4 regions of the Amphritea sp. HPY genome follow, and region 2 is predicted to be linked to each of the others. Evidence: predicted binding sites of a transcription regulator. Region 2 holds the regulator's gene; each other region holds the start of a gene.
What was found. Region 2 encodes sigma-54, which starts transcription at its own class of promoters, with help from an activator protein. Its sites were predicted from a motif close to TGGCACNNNNNTTGCTNT; they were not measured.

Region 1: a site for sigma-54 is predicted at 2,695-2,712, ahead of ACQUQM_RS03355 (ammonium transporter). Genes of this name have one in related genera too.
Region 3: a site for sigma-54 is predicted at 3,064-3,081, ahead of ACQUQM_RS08660 (hydrogenase small subunit). Genes of this name have one in related genera too.
Region 4: a site for sigma-54 is predicted at 3,237-3,254, ahead of ACQUQM_RS09830 (ANTAR domain-containing response regulator). Genes of this name have one in related genera too.

Annotation. Positions count from the first base shown of each region.
Region 1 covers NZ_CP194015.1:826,335-831,405, forward strand. Annotated here, with positions in the region: gene rlmKL (bifunctional 23S rRNA (guanine(2069)-N(7))-methyltransferase RlmK/23S rRNA (guanine(2445)-N(2))-methyltransferase RlmL) at 334-2,517, shown strand; gene ACQUQM_RS03355 (ammonium transporter) at 2,889-4,097, shown strand; gene ACQUQM_RS03360 (hypothetical protein) at 4,165-4,566, opposite strand.
Region 2 covers NZ_CP194015.1:3,359,708-3,364,778, forward strand. Annotated here, with positions in the region: gene ACQUQM_RS14955 (KpsF/GutQ family sugar-phosphate isomerase) at 1-837, shown strand, start outside; gene ACQUQM_RS14960 (KdsC family phosphatase) at 837-1,397, shown strand; gene lptC (LPS export ABC transporter periplasmic protein LptC) at 1,398-1,967, shown strand; gene lptA (lipopolysaccharide transport periplasmic protein LptA) at 1,957-2,550, shown strand; gene lptB (LPS export ABC transporter ATP-binding protein) at 2,547-3,272, shown strand; gene ACQUQM_RS14980 (RNA polymerase factor sigma-54) at 3,313-4,806, shown strand; gene hpf (ribosome hibernation-promoting factor, HPF/YfiA family) at 4,865-5,071, shown strand, end outside.
Region 3 covers NZ_CP194015.1:1,895,721-1,900,791, reverse strand. Annotated here, with positions in the region: gene ACQUQM_RS08675 (diguanylate cyclase) at 1-801, shown strand, start outside; gene hisC (histidinol-phosphate transaminase) at 877-1,944, opposite strand; gene ACQUQM_RS08665 (bacteriohemerythrin) at 2,409-2,822, opposite strand; gene ACQUQM_RS08660 (hydrogenase small subunit) at 3,138-4,217, shown strand; gene ACQUQM_RS08655 (nickel-dependent hydrogenase large subunit) at 4,217-5,071, shown strand, end outside.
Region 4 covers NZ_CP194015.1:2,173,098-2,178,168, forward strand. Annotated here, with positions in the region: gene ACQUQM_RS09815 (DUF7507 domain-containing protein) at 1-97, opposite strand, end outside; tRNA gene ACQUQM_RS09820 (tRNA-Ala) at 1,270-1,345, opposite strand; gene gltX (glutamate--tRNA ligase) at 1,507-3,006, opposite strand; gene ACQUQM_RS09830 (ANTAR domain-containing response regulator) at 3,334-3,930, shown strand; gene ACQUQM_RS09835 (NarK family nitrate/nitrite MFS transporter) at 4,450-5,071, shown strand, end outside.

The DNA.
Region 1 (5,071 bases), 2.5 Mb from region 2:
TTAAGCTAACCCGTTATCTGTGGCGCAGCAGGGGCCGCAGTTCGACATCCCTGAACACTACAGAACTTCACAATGACGTAAATAAAAATCGGTTGGTAATTAAAAAATCATATTGAATTTCGATTTTTAATAAGTTTGCCGCGAGCGCACATGCAAAAAAATAACGAGTTCAATAAGTTAAACTGCTTCAGTGCAGGATAAAAACTTATCTGAAAAAAATTCATTTTGAAGTTTTGTGTACCAATAACGATCTTAGTGTTTGGTCTGCAAAGCTTTTACCGTTAACATGCGCGCAGTTCCTAATAAAGCGATCTAACAAAGTGATCATATAGCATGAAATTTTTTGCAACCTGTCCTAAAGGCCTTGAGCCTGTTCTGTTTGATGAACTTCAGCAGCTTGGAGTCGAACAGCCAAAGCAGACCCTCGCTGGCGTCTATTTTAGTGGTGGTCTGGAGGCTGCGTATCGCGCCTGCCTGTGGTCACGGGTTGCTAACCGGGTGCTATTTGAGCTGCACCGCTGTCCGGCGGAAACCGCTGATCAGTTATATCAGGGGGTCAGGGAAGTTCAGTGGCTTGAGCATCTGCGCGCAAGTGGCACCCTGACGATCGATTTTACCGGCGAGTCTGAAGGGATTAATCATAGTCGCTTTGGCGCGCAGAAGACGAAAGATGCCATTGTTGATCAGATTCGTGAAGAAACCGGGCGGCGGCCATCGGTTGATCGTGCGCGGCCGGATCTGCGGATTAATGTTCATCTTAACCGTGGAGAAGCGACTATTGCACTGGATCTCTCCGGCGATAGCCTGCACCGACGGGGATACCGCCTGAAGGCAGGTTCTGCACCGATGAAAGAAAACCTTGCGGCAGCGCTGCTGTACCGTTGTCGTTGGCCTGAACTGGCTCAGCAGGGGCAGGCGTTCGTCGACCCGATGTGTGGATCCGGTACACTGTTGGTGGAAGCAGCGATGATGGCGGCGGATATTGCCCCTGGACTGTTGCGCAAGGATTATGGCTTTACCTTCTGGCCCCAGCATAAAGCGTCTATCTGGCGAGAACTGCTGGAAGAAGCTAATCAGCGTCGTGAAGCGGGTTTGGCTGCGATGAGGAACAAGTTCGAAGGTTTCGATGCAGACCCTAAAGTCCTCAATCTCGCGCGTGATAATGCGCGTCGGGCGGGTGTTGAGCAGTTTATTCATTATGAGAAGCGTGACCTGTCTCGTTTAGAGCGTCCGGCAAAGGCGGATCATGGTTTAGTTCTGACTAACCCGCCTTATGGTGAGCGACTCGGTGATGAGCCAACACTGTTCTTCCTTTATAAGCATCTGGGGGAGCGTTTAAAGGCCGACTTCGTTGGCTGGCAAGCGGCGGTGTTTACCGGTAACCCTGAGTTGTGCCGCATGATGAAGCTGGCGGCGGATAAAACCTATAAGTTGTATAACGGTGCAATTGAAAGTCAGTTACAGATTTTTAATATTCGCGAACGGACAGAGGCTGAGAAAGAAGCGATCGAGAAGGCAGCACAAAAGGCTGAGCAGAAAGCTCTGGCTGAGCAGAATGCTGCTCAGGTGGAGCTGTCTGAAAGTGCCACTATGGTTGCCAACCGGATCAAAAAGAATCTCAAACAGCTGACTAAATGGGCGCGTAAGAGCGATATTCAATGTTACCGCATATACGATGCCGATCTGCCTGAGTATGCCGTGGCGGTAGATCTTTATGGTGACTGGGTGCATGTTCAGGAGTACGCGCCACCGAAGAGTGTCGATGCTGTGAAGGCCTTTACCCGTTTGCAGGAAGTCGTGCAGCTGTTACCAGGCTTGTTACAGGTACCTGCCGATCATGTGGTATTGAAGCAGCGTAAACGCCAGCAAGGTACCAATCAGTACGAAAAGCAGGATCAGACCGATAACTTTATGGAAGTGTCTGAAGGTGGTTGCCGTTTACTGGTCAATCTGCATGATTATCTGGATACCGGGTTGTTCCTGGATCATCGGCCGGTGCGACTGCAGATTCAGCAGCAGGCAACAGGCAAGGATTTTCTTAACCTGTTCAGTTATACCTCGACGGCATCGTTGCATGCTGCAAAGGGTGGTGCCCGATCGACTACCAGTGTCGATATGTCGGCGACCTATCTGAACTGGTCACGCAAGAATTTTGCGTTGAACGGTTTCAGTGAAACAACTAACCACTTTGTTCAGGAAGATTGCTGTAAATGGTTGAAGGCGCAGAAGGGCGAGTTGTACGATCTGATCTTTATGGATCCGCCGACCTTCTCTAATTCCAAGCGTATGATTGATGTGCTTGATGTGCAACGGGATCATATTGAGTTGATCGACCAGGCTATGGCTATCCTGCGTCCGGGTGGCAAGCTTATATTCTCCAATAATTATCGTCGTTTCAAAATGGATGCGGCGGTACTGGATAAGTATGAGGTGAAAGACATTACCCGTCAGAGCATCGACCTGGACTATAAGCGGAATAATAAAATTCATCAGTGTTTTGAGATCTCTGAAAAGTAAATTATTCAGGTCGGGTCGCACATAATAAAAACCGCCAGTAGGCGGTTTTTTATTGGCTTCAGCAACGCGGCTGATTAATCGTCTTGTTATTTTCTGTTTTCTGATGAAGAAGGGCTGCAGTGCTGGCGCTAAAGTAGAGCACTGCGAGTGGTTGTTTTTAGTGCAGCGTCGGTAAAGTGGCATGCAACCTGCTATTAAACAGGGCGAGGAATACTAAAATCCTGCTGGGATCTGCTGTAAGGCACTGAATTGGTGACTTTGCTGGTAAACAGAGTATCGCAGGAATAAAAAATATTATAAAAACGCACCAATGCGGTGCTCTGATTTAGATTGGGGCGTTAAAAGAGTGCGTCGCTATACAGGAGATAACCGTGGAAAGCGTTAATAGTGCAGTAGAGACGCTCGTACAGAGCTCAAATACGCTGTTTATTCTGATGGGAGCAATCATGGTGTTTGCCATGCATGCTGGCTTTGCCTTCCTTGAAGTAGGCACTGTGCGGCATAAGAATCAGGTCAATGCGCTGGTCAAGATTATGACTGACTTTGGTTTCTCGGCCGTCGCTTACTTCTTTGTTGGCTATTGGGTCGCTTATGATGTGACTTTCTTTCAGGATGCCGAAACCCTGGCACAGGGGAATGGTTATGCACTGGTGAAGTTTTTCTTCCTGATGACATTTGCTGCGGCGATACCGGCGATAGTCTCGGGTGGCATTGCTGAGCGGGCTAAGTTCTGGCCGTTTCTGATCGCATCGTCATTGGTGGTGGCTTTCGTCTATCCATTTTTTGAAGGCATCATCTGGAACGGTAATTACGGTGTTCAGGACTGGCTGGAATCGACTTTCGGGGCAGCATTCCACGACTTTGCGGGTTCTGTTGTAGTGCACGGTGTCGGTGGCTGGTTGGGTCTGGTTGCGGTGATCTTTCTGGGTATTCGTAAAGGTCGTTACAAGGGTGGTCGACTGGTTGCTTTTCCGCCATCGAATATCCCGTTCCTGGCCCTGGGTGCCTGGATTCTGTGTATCGGCTGGTTCGGTTTTAATGTGATGTCGGCGCAGACTCTTGATGGTATATCCGGTCTGGTGGCGGTAAATAGTCTGATGGCGATGGTTGGCGGCATCATTGTGTCGTTGCTAATGGGTAAGAATGACCCGGGCTTCATTCATAACGGGCCGTTGGCTGGACTGGTAGCGATCTGTGCGGGCTCTGATATCATGCATCCGATTGGTGCGCTGATCGTAGGTGGCATTGCCGGGGCTCTATTTGTCTGGATGTTTACCATCGTACAGAACCGTTGGAAGATCGACGATGTGCTGGGTGTGTGGCCTCTGCATGGTCTGTGTGGGGCCTGGGGTGGTATAGCGGCAGGTATTTTCGGTTCGACCGCTCTGGGTGGTCTGGGTGGCGTCAGCCTGATGACTCAGATCGTTGGTACCCTGATGGGTATCGGCGTAGCGGTTATAGGCGGTGTGATTGTTTACGGCGGTATTAAGCTCGTTATGGGGCTGCGTCTGGATGAAGAGGAAGAGTTTAACGGTGCAGACCTGTCGATCCATAAGATCGAGTCGACCTTTACTGATTAAGCTGAGTAACTTGTTTTAAATAATAAAAGCCGGGCAGATGCCCGGTTTTTTTGTGCTCCGTTTCAGATCAGGCTTTTGTTGTCGGGTTACGGTTGTTTATCCTGAAACCCAGAACAAATGCGCTGCTGAGAAGAAACAGGCTGCCGCTGATCATGCCGATGAGATTATCTATTGTCAGCAGGCAGGTCAGACCGATGCCGATGTAGATAAATGGCATCTCCTCGTAAAACCATTGCGGATAATAGAAGCGCTCTGATTGGCGTTGCAGTCGTGCCTGGAAAATCCTTTGTTGCCTTATATCCCGCCGACGCGCATTTGAACGTATGATCCATACGGCACTACCAGCGATATAAAGAAGTAAAGCAAATGTGACAATATCAGGCCTGCTATCGAACAGCAGAATCAGAAGCAGGCTAATGCCCAGATAGAAGTAGGGCAGGCTCTCGTAGAGCCAGGTTGGTAGCTTCATGCTAAAACCTCCCAGTCTGTAGTTGAATGAAGCGTGTTACTGCTGTGTTACATGGAAGAATAGACGGGGAATCGGCAAAGCAGCTATGCGGCAAGATGAAAATTATGCAGGTTGGGAGGCTCGATGTTCGTCGCCCGAACGTCACAATGAGCGTTTTAAAAGCCGTTGCTCGAGCGTCACACAAAGCGTAGTAGCTTGGCCCACTACGATGGTTGGTACAGCAGCCGCTCCAGAGGTAAGTGATGGCAGTTGGAGGAAAAAGCCGTGGTTGAAGAGAAGCGGGAGGTACATGTTGACCTGATCCACCCGACCCGAAGTTCGCGAAAGCCCCGGTAAGCCTGGGCGAAGTTGATCCGCAATATCTACGAGGTGGATCCGCCCATCTATCCCCTCTGTGGGGCTGAAATGCGGCTCATAGCTATGGTAGAAAAGGCGCCGGTCATCGAGCGGATACTCGCTCACATCGGTACCTGGGACCCGCAGCTACCGTTTTGTGCGCCACCTA
Region 2 (5,071 bases):
GTCATCGTCACCGGCATGGGCAAATCCGGACACATTGGTAATAAGATTGCAGCCACTCTGGCTTCGACAGGAACCCCTTCATTCTTTGTTCACCCTGGCGAGGCCAGCCATGGCGATCTGGGCATGATAACCCGCCAAGATGTGGTTATTGCCTTATCTAACTCTGGCGAGACCAGCGAAGTGGTGTCAATTCTGCCACTTATCAAGCGGATGAATGCCCCGCTAATCAGCATTACCGGCAACCCAAAATCAACCTTATCACGCTCTGCCGACGCCAACCTAAATGTCGCGATAGCCGTCGAAGCCTGCCCGCTGGGACTGGCACCGACCTCCAGCACGACTGCCGCACTGGTGATGGGTGATGCACTGGCTATCTCATTGCTGGAAGCCCGTGGTTTCAGCGCCGAAGACTTTGCCTTTTCCCACCCCGGCGGCAGCCTGGGACGACGTCTGTTACTAAAAGTATCCGATATTATGCATACCGGTAACGATATCCCTCAGGTCAGCACTGAAACCAAACTGCATCAGGCCCTTCTGGAAGTGACCCGCAAACGTCTGGGTATGACTGCGGTAATCAACGACAATGGAATCCTCCTGGGTATCTTTACCGATGGCGACCTGCGTCGTACCCTGGATCACGATGTAGATATGAAGAACACTACTATTGCCGAAGTAATGACTACCGACTGCACCACCATCAATGCTGATATGCTGGCGGCAGAGGCCCTGCAGATCATGCAGGACAAACAGATCAACGCCCTGATAGTACTGGATCAGGAACAACGCCCGGTTGGCGCGCTGAACATGCACGACATGCTACAGGCGGGGGTAATCTGATGACCGAACAACAAACTGAACAACTCACCAAACAGATCAGCGAAGAACTACTGCTAAAACTGCAACAGGTACGTCTGGCTGTATTTGATGTTGACGGAGTACTTACCGACGGCCAGCTCAACTTTCTGCCTGACGGTCAGGAAATCAAAAGTTTTAATACCCTGGACGGACTCGGCATCAAGCTGCTGGCACAAGCCGGCATTGAAACCGCAATAATCACCGGACGGCGTTCGCCACAGGTGGAAAAGCGAGCCAAGTCTCTGGGCATCAATTATCTTTATCAGGGCCGGGAAGATAAACTAATCGCACTACAGGAACTCTGGAGTGATACCGGATACAGTGCAAACTCAACCGCCTATATCGGCGATGACCTGCCTGACCTGGCGGCTATTCGCGCTGTTAGTTTCGGCGCAACAGTCAACGGCGGGCACCCTTTTGTCCGCCAGCATGCCGACTGGAGCACCACCAGAATCGCAGGCCAGGGTGCCGGCAGAGAGTTCTGTGAGACGATTCTCGCCGCGCAGGATAAATTGCAGCAACTGTATGATGAGTTCCTGTAGATGCTGACCGGACGCGCCCGACTGGCGACTGCTGCGTTGATCCTCACCCCGGTACTTATCTATCAGGGGCTTGATGATAAATCGCAAAAAAGCAGCGACGTCCCTGAGCCCAGCCCGGCTCATCAACAGTCAGATTTTTATATCATCGACGCCGCGATCGATGATTACAGTGTCACCGGCCAGCTAAAGCAAAAGCTACGCACCAGTCAGCTGGAACACCAGCCTCAGTTACAGCAGGTTTTAACTGTCGAGCCACAATTAACTTTATTTGCCACTGACAGAGAGCCTGTTACATTAAGCAGTCTGTCTGGGGTTATGTCGGACCAGCAAGATATCGTCAACCTGGCGGGCTCTGTCACCATACAGGACCATCCTGATTCACAAGAGGCCAATATAATGACCACTGAATCTTTGATGATTTTTCCAGATAAAGGCTTTGCTGAAACCGATAAAAAAGTAACACTGTCGAACAAGATGGGTAAAACAACCGGAGTGGGTATGAAAACCACTTTTGATACCCGAACCATAGAGTTGCGCTCCCAGGTTAAGGGGATACACAATGTTAACTAACACCATCAACAAACTAGCCCTGCTACTGCTAATGTCAGCTTCGGTACAGGTAATGGCCCTGCCGGACGACCGTAACAAGCCGATCCATGTCAGCGCCGATAGCGCGACCCGCAACGATCAGAGCGGCATCACCTTATATAAAGGCCGTGTCGAGCTGGCCCAGGGTAGCATGCAGATCACCGGCAGCAGCGTCGAAATTCGCCAGAATGACAGTGGTTTACGCGCCATCGTTGCCAAAGGGAAACCCGCCAAATATCAGCAGCAACCTGCGCCAGGTGAGGAGATCACCTACGCATACGGTCAGCGGCTCGAATACAATATCAAGACCCAGAAACTGACAATCACCGGTCAGGCTAAAGTCACCCAGGGTAGCGACACATTCAGCGGCAACAAGATTGTTTACGACATGCGTAAAAGCATTGTCGACGCATTCAGCGACAACAGTTCCAACGGTGAGCGGGTACAGATGGTAATCCAGCCTAAACCGGCGGTACCGGAAACCGAATCTGAGTCCAGCACTGAATCCATTAGTACACCCGAAGCAGAGCAACCAACCGAGACCGGACAAGAGCAGCCTCAATGAGTCGACTGGAAGCGTTAAACCTGGCCAAAAGCTATAAGAGCCGGGCTGTTGTAAAAGATGTTTCACTGTCCATAGAAAGCGGTCAGATCGTTGGCCTTCTGGGTCCCAACGGGGCAGGCAAAACAACCTGTTTTTATATGATCGTCGGCCTGGTTGATGCCGATCAGGGCCGCATCAAAATTGATCATGAAGAGCTGACACATTACCCGATGCACGGCCGTGCCCGCAAAGGCATTGGCTACCTGCCCCAGGAAGCATCTATTTTCCGCAAGCTCAGCGTGCACGACAACATCATGGCCATACTGGAAACCCGCAAGGAACTGAGTCGTCTCGAGCGAAAGCAAAAGCTGGAACAGCTACTGGAAGAATTTCATATCTCCCATCTCAGCAGCAGCCTTGGCATGAGTCTGTCCGGCGGTGAACGGCGACGCGTTGAAATTGCCCGCGCCCTGGCCACCGAACCCACCTTTATACTGCTTGATGAGCCATTTGCCGGTGTCGACCCAATCTCGGTCAGCGATATAAAGCAAACCATCAAGCATCTGCAAAAAAAGGGAATCGGCATTCTCATTACCGATCACAATGTCCGCGAGACTCTGGACATCTGCGAGCAGGCCTATATTGTAAGTGAAGGATATATCCTTGCTCAGGGCTCACCGCAGGATATACTGAACAACCAGCAGGTAAAACAAGCCTATCTTGGCGAACAGTTCCGTCTCTGATAATAATGATCCAGCATTACGGTAAAGTGATCTCTATTTTATGAAGCAAGCGTTACAACTTAAAATCGGTCAGCACCTGACGATGACCCCACAGTTGCAGCAAGCGATCCGCTTGCTCCAGCTATCGACGCTTGATCTGCAGCAGGAGATCCAGGAAGCCCTGGAATCGAACCCGATGCTGGAAGTTACCGAAGAGGAGCACCACGACTCTTCCGAGCAGGAAACGCCTGTGGCGACCAGCGAAGCCGGGGAAGTAGTAGTCAAAACCGAAAGCGAAGAGACCCAGGTTGCCGATAGCGACTGGAATGAAAATATTCCTGAAGAGCTGTCCACAGATAGCTCCTGGGAAGATACCTTCCAGACAGTTTCAACCTCGACCTCAAGCAGCAGCGACTTCTCAGACATGTCAATGGAGTCTAACGATACCTCTGACGAAACCCTGCAGGACCACCTCAGCTGGCAGCTTAACCTGACCCCGATGAGCGATGTCGATCAGCTGATCGCAACCAGCCTGATCGATGGTATCGATGTCGATGGTTACCTTACAGTCACTCTGGAAGCGATTCACGAGCACTTCCTGGCCCAGGATGAAGAACAACTCAACAGTATTGAACTGGATGAGATTGAAGCCGTACTACGCCGTATTCAGCAGTTTGATCCACCTGGCGTTGCCGGGCGCAACCTCGGAGAGTGCCTCAGCATTCAGCTTCAGCAGATGCCGGAAGATACTGAATTCCGACGCGAGGCGATCAAGGTCGTCACTCAGTACATCCATCTGCTTGGTAGCCATGATTACAAGCAACTGATGCGCAAGGCGCGCCTCAAAGAACACCAGCTGCAGCAAGTTATCGAACTGATTCAGACCCTCAACCCAAAACCTGGCGCAATGATCACCAGCAGCCAGTCTGAATACGTTACTCCCGATGTACTGGTGCGTAAAGAACAGGGGGTCTGGCACGTACTGTTAAACCCTGAGGTATCACCCAAGTTACGTATCAATGATGGTTATGCCGGCCTGATCAAGCGTGCCGATAGCAGCCCGGATAATACTTACCTGAAAAACCACCTGCAGGAAGCGCGCTGGTTCATCAAGAGCCTGCATAGCCGCAACGACACCCTGCTAAAAGTTACCCGGGAAATAGTTGCCCGCCAGGAAGGTTTTCTGGAGCATGGCGATGAAGCGATGCGGCCGATGGTATTACACGACATAGCCGATGCCGTAGAGATGCACGAATCGACAATTTCACGGGTTACCACGCAGAAATTCATGCACACCCCGACCGGCATCTATGAGTTGAAATACTTCTTTTCCAGCCACGTCAGCACCGCAAATGGTGGCACCTGTTCATCAACCGCTATCAGGGCACTGATCAAGAAACTTGTCGCAGCAGAAAATCCGGCCAAGCCACTGAGTGATAATAAGATCGCACAGCTGCTGGATGATCAGGGCATAAATGTTGCGCGCCGAACAATCGCAAAATATCGCGAGTCGCTTAGCATTCCGCCTTCTAATGAACGCAAGCGTCTGGTTTAATAATATTATTTAGTGGGAAACGGGCTCAGTCCCGAATATAGACAACTAGGAGATTACCATGCAGATCAATATCACTGGTCACCACGTTGAACTGACTGATTCAATGAGCGAATACGTACACTCTAAATTTGGTAAACTGGAACGTCATTTCGATAACATTACTAATGCACAGGTAACCCTGAGCGTGGAAAAAACCCGCCAGAAAGCCGAAGCTGATGTCCGCGTTGCCGGCGGTCAGCTATTTGCTACCCACGAGCACGACGAT
Region 3 (5,071 bases), 1.5 Mb from region 2:
CATGCCAATTCGTCCCTGCCCTGGGGCGGTACTGATTCCCTGACCGGCAAACAGCTGACTGATATATTTCCGTCGGCTATCGAAAGGATTTTTCAGGGCATGATTAATCAGGCGCTGAGTCTTAATCAGGTTGTAGTCAAAGAGATTTTGCTGGATCCGCAGGAGATTCCTCATCTGGAACAGCGGGGGATGGCATCTGCCTGCTGGGTTGAGGCGAGGCTGGCACCTTCCGCCGGTGATGAGCCCTGTGTAGTGTGCCGGATTGAAGATATCAGCCAGCGCAAGAAAGCTGAACGTGATCGTTCACAGGTACAGCGTGATCTGCTGACGGGGATGTATAACCGCCGGGCGCTGATGCCTGTTTTGGCGCAGTCGATAGCCCAGGCGCATCGCTATGATTGGGTATGTAGCCTGATGCTGATCGATATCGATAGCCTGCAACTGATAAATGACACTAAGGGCTGGGACGTTGGTGACCAGATTCTGAAACGATTGGCGGGATCGCTAAACAGCCTGAAACGAACGGCTGATTTCCTGGCTAAGGTTGGCGACGATGATTTTGCCATATTACTACCGGAAACCAATCAGGAGCAGGGGCTGCTGGCTGCGCAGCGGGTCCACAACATGGTGGTGGATCTGTCTGCACCATCATCAGGTATAGATGTCGGCTTTACGGTCAGTATCGGCGTGGCTACCCTGCTACCGGAGAGTGATAGTGCCGAGGCGATGTTTGGCCGTTCAGAGAATTACCTGATTAATGCGAAGCGGCTCGGCGGTAATCGCGTTGAGGGCGATCAGTAAGTTGTTACAGGACGATGCCGTTTAGATTAAAAAAGCCACTCTGGGTGGCTTTTTTTATGGCAGACGTTGAAGGCTTTATTCGCCGATGGCCGGGTAAAGCTTGAGTGCGTCGATCAGTGCCTGCATTTCGTCGTAGGTGCCGATAGTAATGCGCAGAAAGTTATCGATACCGGGTTTGCTGAAATGACGTACCAGTACGCCCTGACTACGCAGGTGGGCCATCAGGTCTGCTCCCGCGATAGTGCGGTGACAGGTGAAGACAAAGTTGGTTGCCGACGGAATCACGTCAAAACCGAGCTGTCCGAGCGCTTTAACTGTCCATTCACGACACTCAATGATTTTGTTGGTGGTTTCGCGGAAGTATTCGTCGTCCTGCAGGGCCGCCACGGCACCTGCGATTGCCAGGCTGTCCAGTGGATAGGAGTTAAACGAATTTTTGACCCGTTCCAGGCCTTCGATCAGTTCCGGATGCCCCAGCGCATAACCGACGCGTAAGCCCGCCAGACTGCGGGATTTAGAGAAGGTCTGGATTACCAGAACATTATCGTATTTATTGACCAGCTCAACCGCAGAATGCCCACCGAAATCAATATACGCTTCATCAACGATAACCACTGAGCCGTTATTTTTCTGCAGCAGGGTTTCGATCTGCTCCAGTGGCAGCAGGCGGCCTGTTGGTGCATTAGGATTGGCAAAAATAATGCCGCCATTGGCCTGCTGATACTCTTCCAGATTGATTTCAAACTGGCCGGTTAACGGTAGCTGGCGGTACTCAATGTCGTACAACTTACAGTAGACATCGTAGAAACTATAGGTCGTTTCCGGTAGCAGGATGGGTTTGTCCTGGCGGAAAAAAGCCATAAATGCCAGCGCCAGTACTTCATCGGAGCCGTTGCCAACAAAGATATTGTTGTAGTCGAGTTCAAAATGCTCTGCCAGAGCGTTTTTCAATGCCGTCGCTTCCGGATCGCAGTACAGACGCAGACGATCCTTAGGATAGTTATTCAGGGCATCAGCGGCGCGGGGCGACGGAGGATAGGGATTTTCGTTGGTGTTTAACTTAATCAGATTATCAACTTTCGGCTGTTCGCCGGGGACATAAGGTGTCAGCTGATTAATAGCCGGGCTCCAGTACTTGCTCATGGTTTGGCAGATCACTATGCAGGGTATTAATAAGGAATGATGAAGCATAGCAAAACTGGGCTGTTGCTTACATATCAGCGAAAAGAAATTAGACAAATAATATTGTCTGAAGGTAAGGCTGCTGCAGTTAGGGGGGGGGGGGGGACTGATTTTACTGAGTTTTGTAATGGGGCCGGGTGGTAAGAGAATAGTACATGCCAGAAAAAAGAATGCCCGGGAAGAAGGGGTCCCGGGCATACTCAGGTCTTACTTAACAACGTTGATGTAAATTCTTAGAGGGGGCTGTTCAGATTAAGTTCATAAAAAAATGCAAATTTTTAAAATTATTTTCACTTTATACGTAACCTACTGAAATACATGGATATAAAAATATGTAATGTTTATTTATACCGTTATCATCTGCGCTCTGAGGACTATATGTAGCAAGGTGCCTGCGCAGGTAATAATCAGGACGCAGGGGCGGATCAGCCTCTGGAAGCGACGAACATAGCGGTGACAGTGTCCATCGTCTCGACGTGAGCCTGTAGCCATCCCGGTAGTGTGTTGCGGACATAATTTTGTAGCAGATTGATATCTTTATTCTGCTGCCATTCCTGAAGAATTGCGCGAAGCTCTTCCAGTACCCGTTCGTGTTCCCCTTTATGGCAACCATACGCGGGGAATCCTACCCGAACCATCTCAGCCTCTTCCCGGGAAAAATGCTCAACACTATGCTGATAAACCGACTGCAGGGTTGCTTCAACGGTATCAAGGCTTTCCTGGTCTCCTTCAGCGACCAGGCTTAACAGCATATCCAGGGCATTAATCTGGGAAGTCGCTGCAGCATGGTCAGTGTTCATAAAATCCAGTTCAACCTGGGGAATAACAGCATCGCTCATCAGGGGCATATACATCTCGTAGCCGGTTAAATGGCTGTTAATAGTATTGCAACTGCGTTACCTCACATTGTCTGAAATCAAGTATATCCGGGTAGTACGACTAATGGTTAAGCATTTTATTGCCCCTTTTCTGAGGCAGGGTGGCAAGTTAATTGTCGCTTTGTTGGTCATCTGGTTATCAGGTTCGCTGAGTAAAAACTGGATAACGGCTTTAACCCATAAAACATAGGGTTTTGTCAGTTGGAACGTATTTTGCTGTGTTGTGTGGGATAAATAATAAATAAGAAAGGCGAGTCTGCTGACGGAGAGCCCGTAATGCCCCAATCTATAGAAACGTTCTACGAAGTGATGCGACGCCAGGGGATAACGCGTCGTAGTTTTCTGAAATACTGCAGCCTGACCGCTGCAGCGCTGGGGCTGGGCCCCACATTTGCCCCCCGTATTGCCCATGCCATGGAAACCAAAGAACGCACGCCTGTCATCTGGGTGCATGGACTTGAGTGTACCTGCTGTTCAGAATCCTTTATTCGTTCTGCCCATCCACTGGTCAAAGATGTCGTGCTGTCTATGATCTCGCTGGACTACGACGATACCCTGATGGCCGCTGCCGGTCACCAGGCTGAAGCTGCTCTGGAAGAGACTATTCAGAAATATAAGGGCAAGTACATTCTGGCGGTAGAAGGTAACCCGCCACTCAATGAAGACGGCATGTTCTGTATCGTCGGTGGCAAACCATTTCTGGAACAGCTGAAGCACGCTGCAAAAGATGCCGCGGCGGTAATCGCCTGGGGTTCCTGTGCATCCTGGGGCTGCGTTCAGGCGGCGCGGCCGAATCCGACCCAGGCGGTTCCCATTCATAAAGTGATTACCGATAAGCCGATTATTAAAGTGCCTGGCTGTCCACCTATAGCTGAGGTAATGACCGGTGTTATCACCTACATGCTGACCTTTGGCAAACTGCCGGAGTTGGATCGTCAGGGTCGGCCGAAGATGTTCTATAGCCAGCGGATTCACGATAAATGCTATCGACGTCCGCACTTTGATGCCGGTCAGTTTGTTGAGCAGTGGGATGATGAAAGCGCCCGTAAAGGTTACTGCCTTTACAAAGTAGGCTGTAAAGGGCCAACCACCTATAACGCCTGCTCTACTGTGCGCTGGAATGAAGGTACTTCGTTTCCGATTCAGGCTGGTCATGGCTGTATCGGTTGCTCTGAAGATGGTTTCTGGGATAAAGGCTCGTTCTATGATCGCCTGACCGATATCCAGCAATTTGGAATAGAGAAGAACGCCGATGAGATCGGTATGGCTGTTGCGGGTGGTGTGGGTGCTGCCGTGGCCGCGCATGCTGCAGTAAGTGCTGTTAAACGGGCGCAGTATAAAGGAGACCAGGAATAATGAATACACCCCTTAATGCGAGCGATCTCGATAATAGTGGCCGGCGTATTGTCGTTGATCCGGTGACCCGGATCGAAGGTCACATGCGTTGTGAAGTCAACGTCGATGAAAATAATATAATTCGGAATGCGGTTTCCACTGGTACCATGTGGCGTGGCCTTGAAGTGATTCTTAAGGGTCGTGATCCCCGTGATGCCTGGGCTTTTGTTGAACGGATCTGCGGTGTCTGTACCGGCACCCATGCCCTGACATCAGTACGAGCGGTAGAAGACGCTCTTGGCATTCAGGTGCCGTTGAACGCACACCTGATCCGCCACCTGATGGATAAAACGCTGCAGGTGCATGATCACATAGTGCATTTCTATCATCTGCATGCGCTGGACTGGGTTAATCCGGTTAATGCACTTAAAGCGGATCCCGTGGCCACCTCTGAGTTACAGAAGATGGTATCTGCGCATCATCCAAAATCCAGTCCGGGCTACTTTAAAGATGTTCAGACCCGCTTAAAGCGGTTTGTCGAGTCCGGTCAGTTAGGTTTGTTCTCAAACGGTTATTGGGATAATCCGGCGTATAAATTACCCCCGGAAGCGGATCTGATGGCGGTAGCACATTATCTTGAGGCACTGGATCTGCAGAAGGATATTGTCAAGATTCATACGATCTTTGGCGGCAAGAACCCGCATCCGAACTATATGGTGGGCGGTGTTGCCTGTGCCATTAACATTGATGGTGTGGGTGCCTCCGGTGCGCCGGTAAATATGACCTCACTCAACTTCGTCCTGCAGCGCATTGAAGAAGCCAAAGCGTTTACCAAAAATGTCTATCTGCCCGATGTGATGGCGATCGCCAGCCTC
Region 4 (5,071 bases), 1.2 Mb from region 2:
TCTGTGCGCTGAAAAGCATACCGAGGAACAGCATGCCGCTCACGACAGTCTGCCTCAGCAGGCGCCAACAGTGTGAAGTTATTGATTGATTATTCATTGTGAATCCCCTCGTATATTCTGTCGCCGCGATAATTCTGCGAGGGGGGGGGGTGATGTGTTTTTTTGGTAAGTACTGCACTACACACTGTCTTACCAAGACCCTCGACAAGCTGCGTTTAAGATATTTTCTTTGCCTCGCTTCGTCTCTTTGGACATAGACCCTGAAGCTGGAAAACAGCCCCGAATACCATTAACACGAAATAGAGAAAGACCGTCTGACTGCACTTAGACAAAGCAAAAGCAAAGCTATTACTCGTGAACAAGGCAAAGATCGAGCCTCTTTCATTAACTTTTTGTTTACTCTGAATATTTAAAAAAGCTGATATGTTTATATTGAAAACGCTGTTAATGGATGTTTACAGATCAGTGTTTTTCACTGTGTAAAATGCCTTAATTCAGGTAGTGAGGAGAGACAGGGAAGCCGGCAAAATCCCGCTTAACTGTTGTTTTCAGCCACTATAGGTAGACATAATTATCTTCGAGAAAACAGACGGTTATCGATCAATCATCCAGACAGTATAAATTCAGCAAACATACTGAGCGCAATCACTGCTTTTATGGGGGGGGGGGGAATGTAACTAAAGATTTACACTGCTAACACCGCTGCACGAGTACAGAACTCCGAACCAGGCTTAAGCTGTTTTACGAGCCAGTTAACAGCAGGTAAGCCGGTCAAATTGATTCCGGCAGTCTTCTTGCTGCATGCTTTTTTACCCAGAAAACCAGAGCCAAAGCACAGGCTGATGCCCGCGCTTAAAAAGAAAGAAGCCTAACGAAAAAGCCCGTAATGCACGAAGCATCGAACAAGGACGATACCATATTTATGGCAACCCGGAAGCTTAGATCAGCCTGATTGAATATTCGGACTTTGAATGCCCCTACTACAAACGCTTCCATACCACCGTGAAAAGCTTGGTGGATCTGTTTAACGGGCAGGCTAATTGGATTTACAGGCATTACCTACTTAGCTTTCATGGCCGCCCTTGCTTATCTTGAAGGGTCTGATTCAGCACGATTCCAGCCCAGAACACTGCGCGATCCAATTTCTGGTTTACATCGCTGAAGGTGAGGTTCCGAAAATCCTGGCAACAAATCAAGATAATAAATTCCAGGCACAAAAAAACCTGCATATAGCAGGTTTCTCGATAGTCCGGTTAACCGGAGAAGTATTGGTGGAGCCTAGCGGGATCGAACCGCTGACCTGTTCGCTGCCAGCGAACCGCTCTCCCAGCTGAGCTAAGGCCCCAACACAAGACGAGGGCTATAATAATGATCGACCTGTGGAGTGTCAAGAGAAGTTACTGCTAAATTTCAGCCGCATCCCCGACACTTTTCAACTAATTGTTTCTAATACAAAAAAGCCCTGCAATGCAGGGCTTTTCAATAGTTTAAATATCAAACAATGGCTTAGCCTTCTGCCAGTGCTTTAGCGACTTCACGGTACTCTTTTTCCCAACGCTTGGCTTCTTTCTTAGAAGGTCCGCCGACGGTGTTCAGGGCATGACGAACCCGGGCACGACTCATGTCAGGGCCGAGGATCTGCATGGAGTCCACTACGGAGACACTCTGGCTGGTACCGGCAATAGCAACAAAGATAGGGAACAGTACGTCGCGGATCTTAAAGCCCATCGCCTCGCCCAGCGCCTTGAACTGGCCAAACAGGTGGTCTTTGCTCCAGTTCTGCTCGGCATCGAGCATCCAGGATGCAAACTGCAGGATGCGACGGGTATCGTCACGCTCCAGTTTCTTGTGCTCAAAGCTTGCTTCGGTGATCGGCAGCATGCCGGACAGCAGGAACGATGAAACCGGTGCAACGTCGGTGAACTTCTCGACCCGCTGCTTGATCAGCGGAATGATCTGCATCAGGTATTCAGGGTTCAGCGCCCACTTCTGGAATTCTGCGGCAAACTGCTCATCGGTCAGCTCTTCACGAATCCACAGGCCGTTGAGCCAGCTCAGTTTTTCCTGGTCGAAAATCGGTCCACCAAGGGATACGCGATTGACGTCGAAGTTTTCAATCATCTCTTCCAGGGAGAATTTCTCACGCTCGTCCGGCATGGACCAACCCATACGCGCCAGGTAGTTGAGCAGCGCTTCGGCCATGTAACCCATACGCTGGTAGTAGATGATGCTGGTCGGGTTCTTACGCTTGGACAGCTTGGACTTATCCGGGTTACGCAGCAGCGGCATGTGGCACAGTTTAGGCATTTCCCAGCCGAAGTACTTGTACAGCAGCTGGTGCTTAGGTGCAGAGCTGATCCACTCTTCGCCACGCAGTACGTGGCTGATCTCCATCAGGTGATCATCGACTACGTTAGCCAGATGGTAGGTCGGCATACCATCGGACTTCATCAGAATCTGGCAGTCAACCTGGGACCATTCCACTTCAATCGCGCCACGCAGCATGTCGTCAAATACGCAGACACCCTCTGCAGGTACTTTCATACGTACGACGTATGGCTCGTTAGCCGCTTCACGCTTAGCGACTTCTTCAGCCGGCAATGCGAGATCGCTCTCTTTCAATGCACTCTGCACGCCCTGTTCACGGCGCTCGTTGCGCAGCTGATCCAGCTCTTCAGAGGTACGATAGCATTTGAATGCTTTATCTTCGTCCAGCAGTTGCTGGGTGTACTTCTGGTAAATATCAGACCGCTCGCTCTGACGGTACGGACCATGCGGACCCGGCTTATCAGGGCCTTCCGCCCATTCCAGTCCCAGCCAGCGCAGGGAATCCAGAATCATCTGCTCTGATGCTGCAGTGCTTCGGGTCTGGTCGGTATCTTCAATACGCAGAATAAACTCGCCACCGTGCTGGCGGGCAAACGCCATATTAAACAGTGCGATATACGCGGTGCCTACGTGCGGATCACCGGTCGGGGATGGTGCAATACGGGTACGTACAGTCATCGGAGCAACTTATTCCAAACTGATTAAAAGAAATTGCCGGGCATTATACCCGCTTGGCTGCTGCTCGCCTATATGTAGCCGGTATCTGTATCGGGCTCAGAACTGAAAAATCACAGCTGGAAAGTCAGATCGGGAAAGGTCTATAAGCGCCTGCACGATGCATTGCGCCTGAAAATAAACAACATCGCACCAGAACAGCGCACAAATCGGTAAAACCCGGCGGTTTCGGCTGGCACAATAACTGCAGCGCTTAACCTAACGATTGTCGTAAAAGGGTGTCTACCGAGTAGATAGCTATGACCTGTAAAAGCGGATATTAAGAAGACTATGACAACAACTGAACGACCTACCGAGCGAGTGCTGGTAATTGATAATAACTCTGCCCGGTCCGCCATCCTGAAACAAGCTCTGAATGATCAGGGTTATGACGTTGCCTGTCGTCTCGAAAACACCGAAGGCCTGATCAACCGGGTTGAGCAGATCAAACCTGATATCATCATTATTGAGCTGGACTCCCCCGACCGCGACGTACTGGAACATATGGCCACGCTGAACAGCCATATCCCCAAGCCCGTTGTGATGTTCGCCGAAGAGGGAGATACAGAAACCATCGAGCAGGCGATTAAAGCCGGGGTCAGCGCCTACGTGGTGGATGGCATGAGCGCCGACCGCATTCAACCGATCATGAGTGCTGCCGCCGCCCGCTTCCGGGAGATCCAGGCGCTGCGGGGTGAGCTCGACGATGTACGGGGTGAACTACAGGACCGTAAACAACTGGATCAGGCCAAACGACTGATAATGAAACACCAGAACTGCGGCGAAGATCAGGCTTACAGCGCGATGCGCAAAATGGCGATGGACAAAGGTCAGTCGATGACCGCTGTCGCTAAAAATATTATCTCCGTATTGGAAATGCTGGATTAGTTGCCGTACACAAAAGCGGCCAGCCAAATCCATCATTAGATAAGAAAAAAACAGGAGCTAAAGCTAAGTAAAAAATAACAATAAGAACTGACAAGTTTTCCATCCGTAAGATCCCTTGACCGCCTTCATGGCGGTCTTTTTTCACCTCTGCGGAACAATCCCTCAGTGTCGCATATGCTGAAAAGTAGCAGGAATGAGTTTACGTTGTAATTTGGTGCAAAACCTCCCATCCATGCCTTACCCACGTGCACAAAAACAACCGCAGATTATCACAAACAACAAATTACCCACTAAATATCAATCAGTTAACAAATATGGCACAGGCTATGCTGTTGTTAAAACATAAGTAATACCAAAGACACACAATTTAGCGGGCTTTATATCAGGACAGCTTCACTACTCGTCCTGTAAACCGCCCGAAACAGGACAACAGCGTCCGAAGCTTCCGATTTAAGCGGCAGCTCCGGGCGCTTTTTTTTTGCATTAAACACTTTTTACATTTACCAAGAGGCAACCTATATGAGTGATACCTCAAAACTGAATATCTTCTCCTTTACCGGGAAGATGAAGATCCTGCATTTCAGCTGGATCGCATTCTTCATTACCTTCTTTGTCTGGTTTAACCATGCGCCACTGCTGGGCGCCATCGCTGAATCTCTTGGGCTGACCAGGGATGAGATCAAAACCCTGCTGATCCTCAACGTCGCCCTGACCATTCCGGCACGGATCATTGTCGGTATGCTGACCGATAAATACGGCCCGCGTATCACCTACGCCACGCTGCTGTTTCTGGCCTGCTTTCCCTGCTTTATGTTTGCTCTGGCCGATAATTTTGCTGAAGCTGCGATCTCCCGCTTCCTGCTTGGTTTCGTCGGCGCTGGCTTTGTGGTCGGCATCCGCATGGTCAGCGAGTGGTTCCCGGCTAATGAACTGGGTACCGCAGAAGGCATCTACGGTGGCTGGGGCAACTTTGGTTCTGCAGCTGCTGCGATGAGCCTGCCAACACTCGCCCTGCTGTTCGGTGGTGAAGATGGCTGGCGCTACGCGGTGGGCCTGACCGGTGCGATCTGCCTGATTTTCAGCTTTATCTGGTATAAAAATGTTACCGATACACCGAAGGGCTCCACCTATTTCAAACCAA